3 regions of the Terribacillus jepli genome follow, and region 2 is predicted to be linked to each of the others. Evidence: riboswitches for the same ligand, from Rfam matches in the RefSeq annotation. Region 2 holds a riboswitch; each other region holds the start of a gene.
The links. Region 2 has a riboswitch for S-adenosylmethionine ahead of AB1K91_RS12110 (MetQ/NlpA family ABC transporter substrate-binding protein). Riboswitches for the same ligand answer to the same signal wherever they lie in the genome.

Region 1: linked by a shared signal. The riboswitch ahead of metX (homoserine O-acetyltransferase MetX) and the one ahead of AB1K91_RS12110 (MetQ/NlpA family ABC transporter substrate-binding protein) in region 2 are both predicted to bind S-adenosylmethionine.
Region 3: linked by a shared signal. The riboswitch ahead of metK (methionine adenosyltransferase) and the one ahead of AB1K91_RS12110 (MetQ/NlpA family ABC transporter substrate-binding protein) in region 2 are both predicted to bind S-adenosylmethionine.

The regions. Positions count from the first base shown of each region.
Region 1 covers NZ_JBFEGH010000002.1:179,073-185,242, reverse strand. The annotation lists gene AB1K91_RS03300 (hypothetical protein) at 75-374, shown strand; gene AB1K91_RS03295 (hypothetical protein) at 395-670, shown strand; gene AB1K91_RS03290 (P-II family nitrogen regulator) at 855-1,205, opposite strand; gene AB1K91_RS03285 (ammonium transporter) at 1,224-2,435, opposite strand; SAM riboswitch class I at 3,087-3,199, shown strand; gene metX (homoserine O-acetyltransferase MetX) at 3,275-4,345, shown strand; SAM riboswitch class I at 4,344-4,453, shown strand; gene AB1K91_RS03275 (PLP-dependent aspartate aminotransferase family protein) at 4,525-6,170, shown strand, end outside.
Region 2 covers NZ_JBFEGH010000010.1:32,659-38,828, reverse strand. The annotation lists gene AB1K91_RS12120 (methionine ABC transporter permease) at 1-155, opposite strand, end outside; gene AB1K91_RS12115 (methionine ABC transporter ATP-binding protein) at 152-1,165, opposite strand; gene AB1K91_RS12110 (MetQ/NlpA family ABC transporter substrate-binding protein) at 1,178-1,987, opposite strand; SAM riboswitch class I at 2,080-2,187, opposite strand; gene AB1K91_RS12105 (MerR family transcriptional regulator) at 2,754-3,080, opposite strand; gene AB1K91_RS12100 (hypothetical protein) at 3,277-3,417, shown strand; gene AB1K91_RS12095 (glycerophosphodiester phosphodiesterase) at 3,455-4,267, opposite strand; gene AB1K91_RS12090 (GlsB/YeaQ/YmgE family stress response membrane protein) at 4,528-4,779, shown strand; gene AB1K91_RS12085 (ABC transporter ATP-binding protein) at 4,964-6,088, shown strand; gene AB1K91_RS12080 (carbohydrate ABC transporter permease) at 6,085-6,170, shown strand, end outside.
Region 3 covers NZ_JBFEGH010000002.1:9,994-16,163, reverse strand. The annotation lists gene AB1K91_RS02375 (SurA N-terminal domain-containing protein) at 1-79, shown strand, start outside; gene AB1K91_RS02370 (DUF6612 family protein) at 117-938, opposite strand; gene AB1K91_RS02365 (hypothetical protein) at 1,341-1,856, shown strand; gene ytkD (RNA deprotection pyrophosphohydrolase) at 1,884-2,360, shown strand; gene pckA (phosphoenolpyruvate carboxykinase (ATP)) at 2,404-3,987, opposite strand; SAM riboswitch class I at 4,176-4,280, shown strand; gene metK (methionine adenosyltransferase) at 4,463-5,662, shown strand; gene asnB (asparagine synthase (glutamine-hydrolyzing)) at 5,798-6,170, shown strand, end outside.

The DNA.
Region 1 (6,170 bases), on a different contig from region 2:
TGACCATACACAATCCGATTCAGAGCATAGCTTATAACTGTAAGACAAATACAAAAACGAAGGAGGTAGTGCAGATGGGGGAAAGACACGACAAAAAGAACAAATATGAAGGAGGTAATCAGTATATGAGCTACGATAAACATCGCGGTAATGACGAGAGTTTTGAATGGGAAAACCATGTGAAGTCTGAAAGTGAAAGTGATAGTGAAAGCAAATCCAAAAACTACAACTTCAACTACAACTACGCGGAAGTTTACAAAAGCGGTAACTCTTACGTCAACGCTAAATCAAAGGTAGACAGTGAGCTAGATAGCGAAGATGATGCAAACAGCGGCCATAATGGTCACGGCAAACGCAAAAAATACGGTAGATAATTCAAGAAAGGAGAAGAACAATGAGTAATCTGAGAAAATATGAAAATCCATTTAAAAGCACTGGTTACAGCACAAAATCCAGCGTTGCCCATAGTGGTAACGCCGATGTGGATATCATCATGGAAGTGAATACAATGCCGATTGCATATGCGATGCTCTGCTCGCTGCGCGCGACGAACAAGTTGTCGGAACATGAATTCGAGAATGCTCTGAAGAGACTGAAAAAGCTTGTGGATGATGATCGCAATTCCTATCATAATGATCCAGGCACAGCCAAGATCTATCATCTAGAATAAAAAAGCGCAGGAGCCCTCCCGCCAGTGCTTCCAGCCAAAGGCGGGATTGCTCTACAGCCTTTTGCAACATCCTATGCGAACAAATATCTCAGTGTTACTTGTCTGCTCACGTTCTTCTCCTAGCCAGCCTGTTACAGGCTGGCTTTTTACATAGAAAAAGCACCACCATAAAGTGGCGCTTCTGTCACAAGGCAGCTGGGCCTTGTTTTCCTGTATTGATATCAATCGTTTGCTGGATCGGATAGACGAAAATCTTTCCATCACCTGCTTTGCCAGTATGAAGTATGCTGGCCGCAGCTTTGGTGACGTCATCGACGGGAACAGAGCTGACAACGATTTCCACCTTCAGCCGATCGAACACATTCTGCACTTTCTTTACGCCTCGGTATAACTCTGTATAGCCTTCTTCCAGGCCGCAGCCTTGCACATGGGAGAAGGTCATGCCGGATACCCCGATTTCAGCCATTTTCATTTTGAAAGCTTCAAGATCCGCTGAGCTCCTTGTAATAATCTCAACCTTGAACATGTCACTCATATACCGTTCCTCCTTAAATTAATCCTGATAGGCACGTTCGCCGTGCATCGTCAGATCCAGACCTTTTGCTTCTTCTTCATCGGTAGCACGTGCCTTGAAGATGAGGTTAACGATTGTAATCAAGATGAATGTCACAATGCCGACAAAGGCGAATGTCGCAATGATGGCTACTACCTGTCTCCATAATAGATCAATACCACCGCCGTAGAAAAGACCGTTGTGCTCGACAATTGCGTTTATGGAGTCGCTTGCGAACAAGCCAGTTGCGATACCGCCCCATGTTCCGCCTACTGCGTGTAAGCCAAAGGCATCGAGTGCATCATCATACCCTAGCCTCTGCTTTAGCCAGCCGACGCCCCAGAAGCAGACGATGCCGCCAATCAAGCCGATCGGAATGCTGGCAAGCGGGGAGACGAAACCAGCAGCAGGAGTGATGGCGACAAGGCCGGCAATCGCACCGGATACAGCTCCCAGCAGTGTGGGTTTTTTGTTGATCATCCATTCGATGATCATCCAGCCAAGTACACCAGCAGCAGCAGCGGTATTCGTGTTGATAAAGGCATACATTGCGACATCATCGAAAGCAAGTTCACTGCCGACATTGAATCCAAACCAGCCGAACCAAAGCAGCGCGCCGCCGATCAAGGTGAAAATCAAGTTATGAGGTGCAGTGGTGCCGGCATTTTTACGTTTGCCGATGACAATCGCAACGACCAATCCGGCAAGACCGGAGGAAATGTGGACAACGTTTCCTCCTGCAAAATCAAGTGCGCCCATTTCCGCAATCCAGCCGCCGCCCCAAACCCAGTGTGCAAGCGGGGAATAGACGATGAGGACCCAAAGAACTGTAAATAGAATGAATGCAGGAAAACGAATACGTTCTGCATAAGCACCAGACACGATGGCAGTTGTCAGGATTGCGAATGTCATTTGGAACATCATGAATAAATTGAATGGAATGGTGTGTCCTTCATTCGGTTCGAACCCGACATTATTCAGTCCGAAGAAATCCAATCCGCCAATAATTCCATTACCTGGTGAGAACGCAAGCGAAAAGCCGACGATGATCCAGATGATCGACACAATCGCCATAGTTGTGAAACTGTGCATTGCTGTGCTCAGCACATTTTTACTTCTTACCAACCCGCCGTAGAAGAGTGCGAGTGCTGGTGTCATCAACCATACCAAGACGGTTGCGACAAACATGAATACCGTATTAGTCATATCCATTTTCTCTACCCCCTGTGTGTTTTCTTTATTGTTTGAAAATTTAAATCTTTTTTCATTATAAGTGCCAGACAAAAAAATGTAACAAAGTTGTCAGGTTATCTTACGTGAATATTTCTGACCAAAAAGTGTAAGTGTTTTCAATTTATTTGTTATAAAGCGTTACTAAAATGGGACTGAGTTTTAGAAAGATGGGAATTTTGGGGTGGTTTGCACCATTTTATAGCGGGAATAGTTAAATAGCTGCGGAGAAGTGCTACATCGGAAGTTTGACAATAACTGTAAAGGGTGATAAGATAGTTAACGTCCTCGATGTTTGAGTAACTTTATCGAAGGTCATTGGCATTCTGCTATAGTTTTAATTAGAAGTACTTATTCAGACTGGAACGGCCTAGGAGCCGTGAGGATGCAATAGAGGTAGGGATTGCATCGTATAAGTGAAAACTACCATGTGGAACAAGTACCGCGGCAGGAGGATGTATTAGGTATCCTCTACTCACAATAGAAAAGTTACATTTTAGCCCCGCATTGGCATTAGCTGATGCGGGGCGTCCAAATTTCTAAGGATAAAATATCTTGATAGAAATTTCAGAATTTATCGTTGACTCATATATGGAACCCATGCTACAATCCTGTTAACAAATCAATAGCAAGCTCTTATCAAGAGAGGCGGAGGGACTGGCCCGATGATGCCCGGCAACCTGCAAGCAGCAATGCTTTTAAGGTGCTAATTCCTGAAAGTGCGTAAAGCACTTTAGAGATGAGAGAGACAAGTCGGTACATATTGCCACCCTGTCCTCTCAGGGTGGCCTTTTTTATTGAGGGGAGGAAGCGTACGGAACATGGATTTACAACTGTCATACCAAACCGGCAAACTTCTCATCGGGGATGTCGAGCTTGAATCAGGTGATATCTTATCAAATGTCGAGGTGACCTATGAAAGAAGCGGACCCGCCTCACGAGAAACGGTGCTTGTCTGTCATGCATTGACAGGAGATCAGTTTGCAATCGGAACTGATACAGCACCTGGATGGTGGAATGGGTTGCTGCAGCAGGACGGTTACATCGACACCGGCCGATACCAAGTCATGACATTCAATGTACTGGGTGGATGCAATGGGACAACGAGTGCAGTGTCGGTGAATCCAGTTTCAGGAGACACGTATGCAGCAGCTTTTCCGGAAATAACGATCCGGGACATGGTTTCGGTTCAACGTCTGGCATTGGAGAAACTAGGAATCTCTCATTTAAAGGCGGTGATCGGCGGATCATTGGGAGGAATGCAAGTTATGGAATGGGGTGTTATGTATCCTGATTTTATGGATGTGCTGATTCCGCTCGCAGCGACCCCCTTTGTGAGTGATTATGCGATTGCGTATAATCATTTGGCTAAGACAGCCATTACGTCCGATCCAAACTGGAACGATGGATACTATACTGCAGACAGATTACCTGCAGCTGGTCTCGGCCTGGCGCGGATGGTAGGGATGCTTACTTACCGTTCCGATCATCAATATAATGAACGTTTCCGCCGAGCTGCCTCCGGAAGAGATGATGCAGCTTATGAGGTGGAGTCGTACTTGAATTATCAAGGGGAAAAACTCGTTAATCGCTTTGATGCCAATTGCTATATGACCTTATTACAAGCGATGAACAGTCACGATATCGGCAGGGAAAGAGGCGGGTGGCAGGCAGCTGCCCAAAAAATAAAGGCAATTGTGCTGACATTCGGATTTTCGAGAGATCTGCTGTTCCCGCCGGAAGAGATAAAGGGTTTTGCAGCGGCAGTGCCAAGTGCCCGGCATGTGGATGTGGATACAATCTATGGACATGATGGTTTTCTGCTGGAGTTTGAGAAGTGGGGACACCACATCCGCGATGTACTCGAGCAGCCAATGAAAATTTCATATTGACTTATCAAGAGAGGTGGAGGGACTGGCCCGATGAAACCCGGCAACCTGTAAGCGGCAATGGCTTTTAAGGTGCTACATCCAGCAAACAGAAAGTTTGGGAGATAAGGAGTTTTGTGCATATGCAGCAGCTTCTTACCGGAAGCTGCTTTTTTCATTATATAAACTGGAGGAATGACAAAATGACAAATCAAGTATACAAAGCAGAAACATTAGCATTGCATGGCGGGCAAGCACCAGATCCGACTACAGGTTCAAGAGCGGTGCCACTTTACCAGACGACTTCTTACTTATTCCATGATACAGATCATGCAGAGCGTCTATTCGCACTTGATGAGCCAGGAAATATCTATTCCCGAATCGGCAACCCTACCGTGGATGTTTTGGAAAAACGGATTGCATTGCTGGAAGATGGTGTCGCAGCAGTCGGCGTTGCATCCGGAATGGCAGCTATCAGCTACAGTATCCTGAACTTGGCAAGCGCTGGCGATGAAATCGTAGCAGCAGCCAACTTGTATGGCGGAACGTATAACCTCTTTCAGACAACGCTGCCGCGGTACGGAATCACTGTTAAATTCGTCGATCCAACTGATCCGGAAGCATTCCGTGCGGCAATCACAGATAAAACCAAAGCTGTTTTCGCGGAAATCATCGGAAATCCGAGTCTGCATGTGCTCGATGTGGAAGCGGTGGCAGAGGTGGCGCATGATGCAGGAATTCCGCTCATTGTCGACAGTACGTTCGCTACACCAATTTTAAGCAAGCCAATAACACTTGGTGCGGATATTGTCGTCCATAGTGCGACAAAGTGGATCGGCGGTCACGGTACTTCCATAGGAGGATTGATTGTTGACGGGGGTCGATTCGATTGGAATTCACCGAAATTTCCGACTTTTACTGAACCTGATCCAAGCTACAACGGTATCCGCTATGCATTCGATTTCGGTACACTTGCTTTCAGCACGAAACTGCGTGTTCAATTACTACGCGATCTGGGTGCTGCACTTAGCCCATTCAATGCATGGCAGCTCATCCAAGGTTTGGAGACATTGCATTTGCGCGTGGAACGCCACGTACAAAATGCAGAAAAATTGGCAAATTATCTTGAAAAGCATCCAGCAGTCGATTGGGTTGCTTATCCGGGACTCAGCAGCCATCCTTCCCATGAAATCGGAAAAAGGGTGCTTCCATTCGGTGCTGGTTCCATTGTCAACTTTGGTATCAAAGGCGGAAGGGAAGCTGGTGCCGCTTTGATCAATAACGTTGCGCTTTGGTCGCATGTTGCCAATGTCGGTGATGCCAAATCATTGATCATCCATCCTGCATCCACTACACATCTTCAATTGGATGCCGAAGGATTGGCTGCTACCGGAGTAAAAGAGGAATTGGTCCGGTTGTCTGTTGGAATCGAATCAGTCGATGATCTCATCCACGACTTGGATCGTGCATTGGAGAAGGCTACTGGAATCCGTTCCGAATCCCGAAAAATCGTCATCAATGATGAAGCTGTCATCCGGGAAGTGCTTGGCAGTGCAACGGATGCTGAAGGCCGTCAAAAGACAATTGCAGTAGTGGGACTGAGCAGTAAAGAGCAGCGTCCAAGCAACCGATTGGCCCGGAAGATGCAACGGCTCGGATACAAGATCATACCAGTAAACCCTGCTGAAACAACTGTTCTAGGAGAAAAAGCTTATCCGGACCTGAGAAGCGTACCAGGGAAAATCGATATCGCTCAGATTTTCCGCAGTCCGGAAGCGGCAGTAGAGCTGGCCAAGGAAGCAGCAGAGATTCGTCCGGAAATATTCTGGCTGCAGGAAGGTGTCGTTTC
Region 2 (6,170 bases):
TCTGCCTGACCGCCTTTTCTCGTCATGACCAGCAAAATTCCCAATGGTAACCCGATCAAGATTGAAATAGCCAATGAAATACCCGTCATCAGCAGTGTCTGCCAAAACGCCTCGGTGATGTCCGTACCCCATTCTGTCCAGAACTCAGCAATCATGACGCCACCTCCTCAACCGTTACATGCTGAGCTTCCAAGTACGAGATCGCCTTCTCCACTTCAGCTGCATCTCCTTGCAAGTGGATAAGCAACTTACCGACAGAGCTTGCTTTCAGCTGATCGATTCCGCCTGCCAGTATACTTGGAACGACATCGAATTTCTTTGTGATCGCTGCAAGGAATGGCTCATTCGAAGCTTCTCCGATAAACGTCAGGGAAACGAGACGTCCTGTAGCCGAGAGTCCTTTCTTCACGCTATCCGGGACTTGGAAGTTCGCATCATCAAAGACAAATTTACGTGTCTGCGGATGTTCCGGTTTGGTGAAGACATCGATAACAGATCCTTCTTCCACCAGCTCTCCGTGGTGCATAACACCGACACGATCGCATATTCGCTGGATGACGTCCAGTTCATGTGTGATCAGGAAGATGGTTATGCCAAGCTCCTTGTTCACTCGGAGGAGCAAATCAAGAATGGAAGATGTCGTATTCGGATCCAGTGCACTTGTAGCTTCGTCACTTAACAGCACTTCCGGTTCTTGAGCCAGTGCTCTGGCAATAGCAACCCGCTGCTTCTGACCACCAGATAATTGGGCTGGATAGACATGCTTCTTTTCTTCCAGGCCAACGATTTTCAGATATTTATCAACACGTTCCTTGATTTCGTGCTTCGGCACTTTACTCAGCTTCAGTGGTCTGGCAACATTCTCGTATACTGTTGCTGTCGTCAGCAGATTAAAATGCTGAAATATCATGCCGATCTTCCCTCTAGCCTTACGAAGCTGCGATTTCTTTAGTTTGGTTAGATCTACACCGTCGATGAATACTTCCCCTTCAGTCGGACGCTCCAGTAAATTGGCACAGCGGATCAGGGTACTTTTCCCTGCTCCGCTGAATCCGATCACGCCATAGATTTCACCTTTATTGATTTTCAAGGAGACGTCTTTCAACGCCTCCACCTTTTTCTTGCCGGTGGTAAAGGTTTTCGATACATTTTTTAGTTCAATCATAGTGATTCCCCCTTACCAGCTTGGAACGACGGATCCTTTGAATTCATCTTCCACAAACTGTTTTACTTCATCAGACTGGTAGATTTCTTGAAGCTTTTTCACGATTTCATCGTCCTTGTTCGCTGATCTGACAACGAAGTAGTTGGACCACGGGTTGTTTTCTGATTCCTCTGCAAAGATAGCATCATCATTGATATTCAAGTCAGCACCCATCGCAAAGTTTGTGTTGATTGCCGCTGCTGCTACTTCCGGAAGCTGGGCTGGAAGCTGGGATGCATCCAATTCAACGATTTCCAGATTCAACGGATTCTCTACGACATCTTTGGCCGTTGCAGAGTTCTCAGCCTCAGGATCCACCTTCAATATTCCTGCTGTCTCAAAGAGTTTCAATGCACGGTATTCGTTGGCAGGATCATTCGGTACAGCGATTTTGTCGCCCTCTTTCAATTCGGAAACATCAGATATCTTATCTGTATAAATACCCATCGGGAACGTAAGCGTTTTGAATACTTCTTCCAATTCATAACCTTGATTCTTCACTTGATCCTCCAGGAAAGGAAGTGTCTGATAGCTATTTGCATCCAGACTTCCGTCATCCAATGCACTGTTTGGTGTATTGTAATCATTAAAAGTCTTTATTTCGACATCGATGCCTTCATCTGCAGCGAGTTCTTGTACTTTTTCCATCACTTGCTCATGCGGGCCGCCGCTGACGCCGACCAATATTTTGTCATCTGCCAGGGCAGCAGATTTATCATTGCCGCATGCCGCTAAGAATAATGCTAATAATCCGATAAGTCCAAAGCTTAAGATTTTTTTCATGTTGCTCTCCCCTTTTTCTTCGCTGTTATCAACTACAATAAAAAAGCGCCTCTCTGGATTAAGAGAGGCGCATGTATATGTATGCACTAATTCTCTTATCTCTCAGTACGGCTAGTCGCCGTCTGCAGGAATTAGCACCTGATCACTGATCTGGTTGCCGGGCTTCATAGGACCTGTTCCTCCGCCGCTCTTGATAAGAATTTCATTATACTTTTGTTGTTGATCTGTTTGTTACTTTACCTTCCAATCTTAACATTGTCAATATAATTTCAAAAATTATAGAAAAATTGTTTCGTTGCCTTATAGGCAAGATGGGGGAGAACCGTATAAATGCAGCTATTTTGTTTGGCTACACAGACAGTATGGTTCACGTTAACATGATTACATTGGATTAAAACAAACGATTGATCAAGCTGCAGCAGACGACAGGATTCTGCTCCTTTTCCATGTCAATCTTGAGTTGAATGACGAACTCCCCCCCTGGATAGGACGGCCATTATCATATATTGAGATTGTTTGTGAAAGACTTGCGATCAAAAAGGATTGACAGTCCATTTCATCACCTAACAACGAATAGCCCGGAAAAGATGAACAAAGATCAGCAGCACTTTCCATTCATCCTCGGTAAAGATTATCGAGAACCAGTCGCGGAATCACAAAACGCAGTGAAATCATGTATTGAACTTCCCAAGCAATGTTAAAAAGCCGGATGACAGACATCCGGCCCACTGTGTACAAGGCCTCCCAACACATAAGTACACCATATCTATTCTCTTTGTATACCAAAGCGGGCATTGATTTGACCTCGCAGCATTTGCTGGCGGCTCTCTCGTTCCGCTTCCTTCCTTTTGTCCCTCAGCATCTGCTGGCGAATTTCGAAGGTTTGCACACCCTCTTCCCTTTTGTTGGCGATTTCGATCAATTGCTCTACATCTGAAAAAGAGTACTTGCGATTCCCCTTCGCTGAACGTTCCGGAAAAATGAGCTTGCGTTCCTCGTAATAACGAATTTTACGTTCGGTCAGACCAGTCAGCTCGCTCACAATGCCGATTGTGATCACTTTCCTGTTCTTATAAGAAGGCTCATTACTCATCTGTTCACCTCATCACCATGTGCTGTTACTTTATATTATACCGAAATTATCCCAGCATCCCAGCGTTATGTTAGGAAACCTAACAAACAATAAAAAAGTTCGTCAGCATCGCTTACACGTTTGATGCATCGTAATTTGGATATATGTATACTGAGCGTAACAGTGAAATAAGAGACCAGAAAGGAGCGTCATGCACGTGGCATATGATCAGGAAGCCCTTGATTTAGCCCAACAGATTGTTGAACTCGACTTGAAGCGCGATGAGTGCTGGGAGAATCTTGCAGCACTTGCTGGAGATAGAGCATTCGAACTACTTCGACTCGTTCAGAATAGATGACACGCAAAAGGAGACCTGAAATAAAGGTCTCCTTTCCTCATCTCACATAATTCGGATAATCCGTGATGATACCATCGACACCTGCACGGATAAGCGGCTGAACTTCTCCCGGCGCCCGGACTGTCCATGGCATGATACGCATTGCGCGTGAATGGATCCTGCCGACCAAGGTGTCATCAAGTGTCACATTAGTGAAATGGGTATTTACATAATCTGCATAAGCAGCAATTTTATCAAGCTTACGATTAGTAAGATCTGCACTTCTTGATGTCAGCACACCAAGCGGCACGTGCGGCAGAAGCTGCGAAAGATAAGCGACCGATCCGAAATTGAATGATTGCAGGATAACTTCTTCATGCAGCACATTAGCCAGTTCATACCGCTCCAGTAATTCCGCGCAAGCTTCCTCCACTCCGTCATAAAGTTCCGGCGATTTCAGTTCGATGAGGAACTTTGTCTTTCCCTTATACCGTTTTATTACATCCTCCAGGAGAGGGATACGCTGTCCCTCATATACGGAATCATATCCACCGCCAACATCATAGTCCTGCAAAGAAGCAAAGGCAAGGTCCTTCACATATACGGTCTCTTTTGGAGCATTGGCTGCCGTACGATTGACGGACGTATCATGTATCACGACAAGATGGCCATCCTTTGTCATCTGTACATCCAACTCGATAAAGTCTGCGTTCATCTCCACAGCCAAATCGAAAGCAGCAATTGTATTCTCCGGCGCGAATCCGGAAGCACCGCGATGAGCGATAACTGGCATGATACTTCTGTGGACAGACTGACTATCAAGCGATTTAGTAGTTATGGACTCGTACGATGGACTAAACTGATTCGTCATTCGGATCATCTCCCTGGGGTTATCTGGATTGTAATCTTTGTACGATTGTAATCTTCGAACTTTGGACAGTGATCATCATTTATTTTCTTGTAGTTTCAATATAAAGACTTTTTATTAAGTGGATGTTGAGCTGCTGTGTAGAATGATGCAACTAATCTTAAGAACGTGTAAACATACAGACGATGTTTGCAGTCTGCATTGTTCGGGAATGCTACTACTACAAAACACAATAATACATCACTTTTTTGGAGGTAGTTATCATGAGTTTCATCTTATATCTTATCGTCGGCGGCATCATCGGCTGGCTCGCTGGTTTGATCCTTGGACGTGACGTTCCGGGAGGCATCATCGGAAATATCATTGCCGGGATTGTCGGCTCATGGCTGGGCGGACTGATCTTCAACGATCTTGGTCCTGATATAGCTGGTATGGCAATTATCCCTGCCTTGATCGGTGCCATTATCGTCGTATTCGTATTGAGCATCATCTTACGCGGGCTGCGCAAAAAGTAACAGAGCATAAAAGGACTTGCAGGTCATATGACCTGCAAGTCCTTTTTTCATTACGGGATTGTATGAGCTTTGTAAAAACAAGGCTCGATTCCTGCCTTAGTGTAAACGCTTTTTTATGCCTGCTTCACAATAGCTCAATTTTCACTCGTTATAGTATAGGGGAATTTCCAGAAAGGAGCAGATTATGACACATGTAGAGCTGGCGGGATTGAAGAAGTCATACGATGGCAAAAAAAATGTAATCAATCAAGTCGATTTGCAGCTGCAGCAAGGAGAATTCTTCGTCCTTGTCGGTCCTTCGGGCTGCGGGAAGAGCACGATCTTACGAATGATAGCCGGCTTGGAACAGATTACCGGCGGAGACTTATTCGTAAATGGCAAGCGGATGAATGATGCACCCCCGAATAAACGGGATTTATCGATGGTTTTCCAGAATTATGCGCTCTACCCCCACTTGAATGTGGAACAAAATATCACTTTCGGCTTACATACAAAGAAGATTTCACGTGAAGAACAAAAACGTCGCTGTCTGGAAGCGGCTGATATGCTCGGCTTGTCGGATTATTTAAAACGGAAACCGCGGGAATTATCCGGTGGACAGCGACAGCGGGTCGCATTGGCAAGGGCCATTGTGACCCAAGCCCCTCTTTGTCTGATGGACGAGCCTTTATCCAACCTCGATGCAAAATTACGCACCCGGATGCGCTCGGAAATCAGACAGATACAACGTAAATTGGGAATCACGATGATTTATGTCACACATGATCAGACAGAAGCGATGACGATGGCAGACCGGATGATGATCCTCCACGATGGGCAATCGATGCAAATCGGCAAACCGCTCGATATCTACAATCATCCTGCCAATACATTCGTTGCGACATTCATCGGCTCGCCTGCCATGAACGTAATGAATGCAGATGTGTCACCAAATGGGATCAAGCTATCTCCGCACTGCATCTTGTCGAATCCAATGAAAGGCAATCTAAAGACCGCGAACAAACCTGTCCAAATTGGAATACGGCCGGAGAACATTCTGTTTTCTGCCCCGGAACAAGCAGATGCTGTAGCGGAGATCGTCAATACCGAGATACTCGGCACAGAAACACTCATAACATTCACGCTGGATAACACCAAGGAACAATGGATCGCCAGATGGAATGGACAATGGCAGTTTTCAGTCGGAGACCGGATTCCTATCCGCTTTGACTTGGACGCTATCCATCTATTTTCCAAGGACAATGGCCGGATTCTTTGGGCAGCTAATGATGGTCAGCCGAAGCAAGCCGCACGAGAGGTGCTCAGATGAACGAAGCACGGGACTTGCAGCCTGTTCCTTCTCATGAAAGTCGTCCCAAACGGAGCCCTTTCGCCTTCCTGGAAGGCTGGCT
Region 3 (6,170 bases), on a different contig from region 2:
ACAACAGAATCTGCAGACAGTCATGCTTGAAAGAGTGGATGAATTAGAGAAAGACGCCGATGTGAAATATAATATCTAAAAAAAGGCACCAGGGATATCCTGGTGCCTCTTTCTGTTTAATAAGTCAAAGCTGCTTGGTCAGAGATATCAACTGCACTTTCAGCCTCTGCCGGAATTTCAATGCTTTCTGTTGCATTAAAGTTGTCGTAATTCATATCCACCACTGCGTTGACAGTTGCTTCGTCACCCGCATCTTCCATATTCATGACCATATCCAATTTGATATTCTTCGGATAATTGGTCTTTTTATCGATGGAGATGGTGTAGTTGAACTTATCGAAAGTGAAGTTACCCAAGCTCTCGATGCTTTCGCCTGCTGCACCCATCTGCTCTTCCATGAAGCTCATCATTTTATCTTCGGCTACTACAACATCCAGTACATATTCTGTGTCTGTTTCTGATACTTTGATGTTATCAGCCAAATCCTTCACTTGCTGGATCTGCTCATCCAAAGGCTCAGCAACTTGATCGGTTTCAAGAGAAGCGCCAATCTCCGATTCAGCATCCATTTTCAGCCACATAGCAGAAGCTGGCTCATACATATAAATCATATTGTCTTTGATATACATATCGAACTGTTCCCCCATGGATTCCATGCTGAGCTTAGAAGACAATGGATCCATCACGATCGTTCCGTTCGCCGTCGTTGTCATGGACTGATCCATACCAGTTGCTTTCACATCCATATCCATTGACATATCCATATCATAGCTATTCAGATCTTCATTGGCTTTGGATGTGCTTTGCAGGATTTCTTCAGGTGTAGGACCTTTCTTCTCTTTGCTTTCTGCATCTGTAGAAGCGCTGTCTGTACCGCATCCAGTCAGAAATAGTGCCAGTGCCAATACGAACCAGCCAAGATGTTTTACCGCTTTCATCTAATCCCTCCAAAGATAATTTGCTCTGTAAAGTAACGGACTCAATCACTTTATTTCTGCGTAAGTATGTCTTATTACAAATCATTCCTGAAAATTAGTCCGCCTTGGAAAGCTTACCAAAGTTTAACGAGTTTTACAGCGTTTTGTTTCACATTTTTTTACAAAAATCAACAATTGAGGAGAAATCCCCACAAATTTTTCATTGCTTAAGATGAAATAGATAAAGAATGCCTAGAGGCAGATGCGTAAACTTTACTATGAACTTCAAATATATGGTTTTTGATTCGGAGGAGTTCTTCGCTCGATGCAGAAGCTAGTAGTTAGCTTTCATGACCAATCCTGTGTTTCAAAAAAGGAAAGATGAGGAATAGCTATACTATGACAACATAAGGAGGACTGATTATGCTTAAACCAACATGGAAAAAAGCAATAGGTGTCATCATCATGCTCCTAGTCCCATTCGCATTCGCGCTATCATACCAATCAGACAATATAACTGCAGTAACAGCCGAAAAAAGCCAGTTTCCCGCAAAGCAGGAATTGGATAATGCACAAATAGAACAGCTTACTTCTTCCTTCATGGACAAAGTCACCCAGGAGACAGATGAAAATTACAAAGTCTTGAACTACAATTCCAAAGAAGAATTATTGAAGAGTTTTGACGAAGTAGCCACAAGGGACGTAAGCGAATCGATCGTCGACTTCTATTTCTCGGAAGAAGCGGATGGCTTGTATATCTTGCCGACTGAAACACCTGCATGGTTCGACCCGGATAATTCATACAAAGTGGAAACAGACTCCGATAAGTATGTTACAATTACACAAAGCAATACCGATGATTTGCACGGTAACTATACAATCGAGATCAAATTCTTGTATGACGGAGGCTGGAAGATCGCAGCAGTCAAATACTTGTAGGTTTGATGTGAAGAAGGCAGTGGGATGATGATTACGTTCAGGGATTACTATAACAATGAAGTGAAGATGTCTTTCGCTGATCATCCATTTTCTGATCAGCCTAAACATGTGTGGGTGATTTGCCGATACGGAAGCAAGTGGCTGCTCACACGCCATAAAGATCGGGGATTGGAGTTCCCAGGCGGCAAGGTAGAAAAAGGCGAAACGGCAGAGCATGCCGCCATGCGGGAAGTGATGGAGGAGACTGGTGGCGTTGTCCAGCAGTTGAGATATGTCGGTCAATATTTTGTAGCCGGCAAAGCGGGGCATATTGTGAAAAATGTCTATTACGCCATTATCTCGGAACTGAAGAAGAAATCCAATTACTTGGAGACGTATGGACCAGTGATGGTGGAAAAGTTTCCTTCCCACCTGGCACAGCATGCAGAATACAGCTTCATGATGAAAGATAAAGTGCTACCCAGTGCACTGCACCACATAGATCAACTCGAAAAAACGATGTAAAGAACTGCCCCGAAAGACAGCTGTCTCTCGGGGCAGTTCTCTTTTATTTGTATAGCGGACCCGCTTGGCGTACCGCGTCGTCAATAAAATCAAATTTTGCAAAATGCTGATGGAACTTAACAGCCAGTTCCTGCGCTTTTTCCTTGTAGGCTGTTTTATCTTCCCATGCATTCTCCGGCATCAGGAGCGCTTTAGGTACATCAGCGATGGAAACAGGAACATGCAGGCCAAAAATGGGATCTTGGATTGTATCGACATCGCGTAACTCCCCACGAAGTGCTGCCTGTACCATCGTTCTTGTATAAGCAAGCTTCATCCGGGAACCCGAATGATAATCTCCGCCGGTCCAGCCAGTATTGACTAAATACACTTCTGCCTGATGCTCGCTGATTTTGTCACCCAACATATCAGCATATACGGATGGTGCCAGCGGCAGGAAAGGGGCTCCGAAGCAGGTAGAGAATGTCGCTTCCGGTTCCGTCACACCACGCTCCGTGCCAGCAAGTTTGCTCGTATAGCCGCTCAAGAAATGGTACATTGCCTGTTCGGTCGTCAGCTTGCTGATCGGAGGCAGCACGCCAGTTGCATCCGCAGTCAAAAAGATGATCGTTTTGGGATGGGGCGCCAAGCTTTTCGGTAAACTGCCCTTGATATAGTCGATCGGGTAGGCAGCACGTGTGTTTTCTGTAACGGAGCCATCTTCATAATCACAAATGCCGGCTTCATCAACGGATACATTTTCAAGGATTGTTCCGAATTTGATCGCACCATGGATTTCAGGCTCTTTTTCTGCGGAAAGATTGATGCACTTTGCGTAACAGCCGCCTTCGATATTGAAAATGCCATCTGGTGACCAGCCATGTTCATCATCCCCGATCAAAGGCCGGTTCGGATCGGCGGAAAGCGTCGTCTTACCCGTTCCGGATAGACCGAAGAATAGAGCAGTATCGCCATCTGCACCTACATTGGCAGAACAGTGCATCGGCATGATTTCCTGCTGCGGAAGCAGGAAGTTCATTACAGAGAAGATGGATTTTTTCATTTCACCGGCATATTCCGTGCCGCCAATCACAATCATACGCTGTTTGAAGGAAACGATCACAAAAGCTTCCGAATTGGTGCCATCGACCAACGGATCAGCTTTTACGCCTGGAGCAGAGATGACAGTGAAAGAAGGCTTATGGGATGCCAGTTCCTCATCACTCGGCCTGATGAACAGCTGATGGGCGAATAAGTTATGCCATGCGTATTCGTTGATCACCTGTATCGGCAGGTGATAGCGTTCATCGGCTCCTGCAAATCCCTGGAATGAGAATACTTCTTCTTTTGCCTGCAAATGATCGACGACTTTGCCTAACAGATGATCGAAAGTGGCTTCACTTATTGGCTGATTCACTTTGCCCCAGTCCACCTTGTTTTCAGAAAGTTCATCTTTGACAATGAACTTATCTTTTGGAGAGCGGCCGGTATATTTGCCGGTAGCTGCCCGCAAGGCACCTGTTTCTGTCAAGCGTGCCTCTTGGCGGGACAATGCCGCCTCAGTCAATTGAGCCGCAGATAGGTTCCTTTTCATATTGGATTGGTTGCGCAATTCCTCTAACGCTGTTACTGCGTGCATCATTCGCATATAGATCCCGCCTTTTGAATTGATTTTAAATTAGTATAACGCATTAAAATATTAATACATACTATTTTGATTTGCAATCATTAGCCGAGAATTAGTTGACGGATAATTCCGATAAGATTTGTCGGCAATTGCAGGATTTGGTTGACTTCTGAAGGCTGTTTCGATAACATAGTTGCGAACGGAAAACACTCTTATTCAGAGTAGGCGGAGGGACAGGCCCTAAGAAACCCGGCAACCGTCACATTTGTGAAATGGTGCTCAACCTGAGCAAGGGATACCTTGAACGATAAGAGAGGGAATAAGCCAGCCTTCTGTTATGATGGAAGGTTTTTTTCATGTAACGGCTTAATAATAGAAAAAGAACAATACTTGCTGTAGTGTTCTTTCACCTTCACCCATTATCAAGTTTCTTAATAACATACTTGGAAAGAGTAAAACTTCCGTATTAATCGTAGTTGAAGGGGGATTTGGCAGAATGACTGCTAATCGTCGATTATTTACCTCAGAATCCGTTACTGAAGGCCACCCGGATAAAATCTGTGACCAGATTTCGGATGCTATATTAGATGAAATCCTATCCAAGGATCCGAACGCCCGTGTAGCTTGTGAAACGACAGTTACGACTGGTCTTGTACTAGTAGCTGGCGAAATCACAACGAACGCTTATGTAGATATCCAAAGCATCGTGCGTAAGACAATCAAGGAAATTGGTTATACACGTGCTAAATACGGCTTTGATGCCGATACATGTGCAGTGCTGACAGCAATCGATGAACAATCACCCGATATCGCAGGCGGCGTCGATCAAGCGCTTGAGGCCCGCGAAGGTTTGATGACTGATGAAGAAATCGATGCCATCGGTGCTGGTGACCAAGGATTGATGTTCGGGTATGCCAGCAATGAAACACCGGAATTCATGCCGCTGCCAATCTCATTGGCTCACCGTCTTTCCAAGCAATTGGCGAACATACGCAAAGAGGAAGTCGTGGATTACTTACGCCCGGATGGGAAAACACAAGTAACGGTGGAATATGACGAAAACGATCAGCCTGTACGGATTGATACGATCGTCATCTCTACACAGCATCATCCTGAAGCGGAGCAAGCACAGATCCATGCTGATCTAAAAGAGCTTGTGATCAAACCTGTTGTGCCAGCAGAGCTGCTAGACGAAAATACGAAATATATCATCAACCCGACAGGCCGTTTCGTTATCGGCGGTCCGCAAGGTGATGCTGGATTGACTGGCCGTAAAATCATCGTTGATACGTATGGCGGTTATGCACGCCATGGCGGCGGTGCATTCAGCGGCAAAGACGCAACGAAAGTGGATCGTTCCGGCGCTTATGCGGCGCGTTATGTGGCGAAGAACATCGTTGCAGCAGGTCTTGCGGATAAATGTGAAGTACAGCTTGCTTATGCAATCGGTGTGGCTGAGCCCGTTTCCATCAGCATCGATACTTTCGGAACAGGCAAACAAACCGAGGAAGCATTGGTCAAAGCAGTACGCGAGCTATTCGACCTTCGACCTGCCGGCATCATCAAGATGCTGAACTTGCGCCAGCCAATCTATAAAGATACTGCTGCGTACGGTCACTTCGGACGTACAGATAAAAACTTCCCTTGGGAGCGGACAGACAGAGCAGTGCAGCTGGAAAGCTATACATTCGCATAATCAACTGTAAAAGCAAGAGCGGCATCTTCCGCTCTTGCTTTTTTTGCGTCGGCGCCCATAATCTTCCTTCAAGAACCGAATTGTTTTATGCTATAATTAATGGCTAGAAGTAATGAAAGAGAGGCTAATAAGTAAATGTGTGGTTTGATTGGCGTCATCAGAAAAAACGTAAAACAACTAACGCAAGCTGATAAGGATAAATTCAAACAACAGAACAACATCATCACGCACCGTGGCCCGGATGATGAAGGATATTACCATGACGAGCATGTATCATTCGGTTTCCGCCGTTTGAGTATCATTGACATCGAGGCTGGTGTCCAGCCGCTAAGCTACGATGATGAGAAAATTTGGATGGTGTTTAACGGAGAAATCTACAATTATGTAGAACTTCGTGAAGAATTGCTGGAGAAAGGTTCTGAGTTCAAGACAGAATCCGATACCGAGGTCATCGCAGCGATGTACCATACATACGGAGCGGAAGCATTCAAGGAGCTTCGCGGTATGT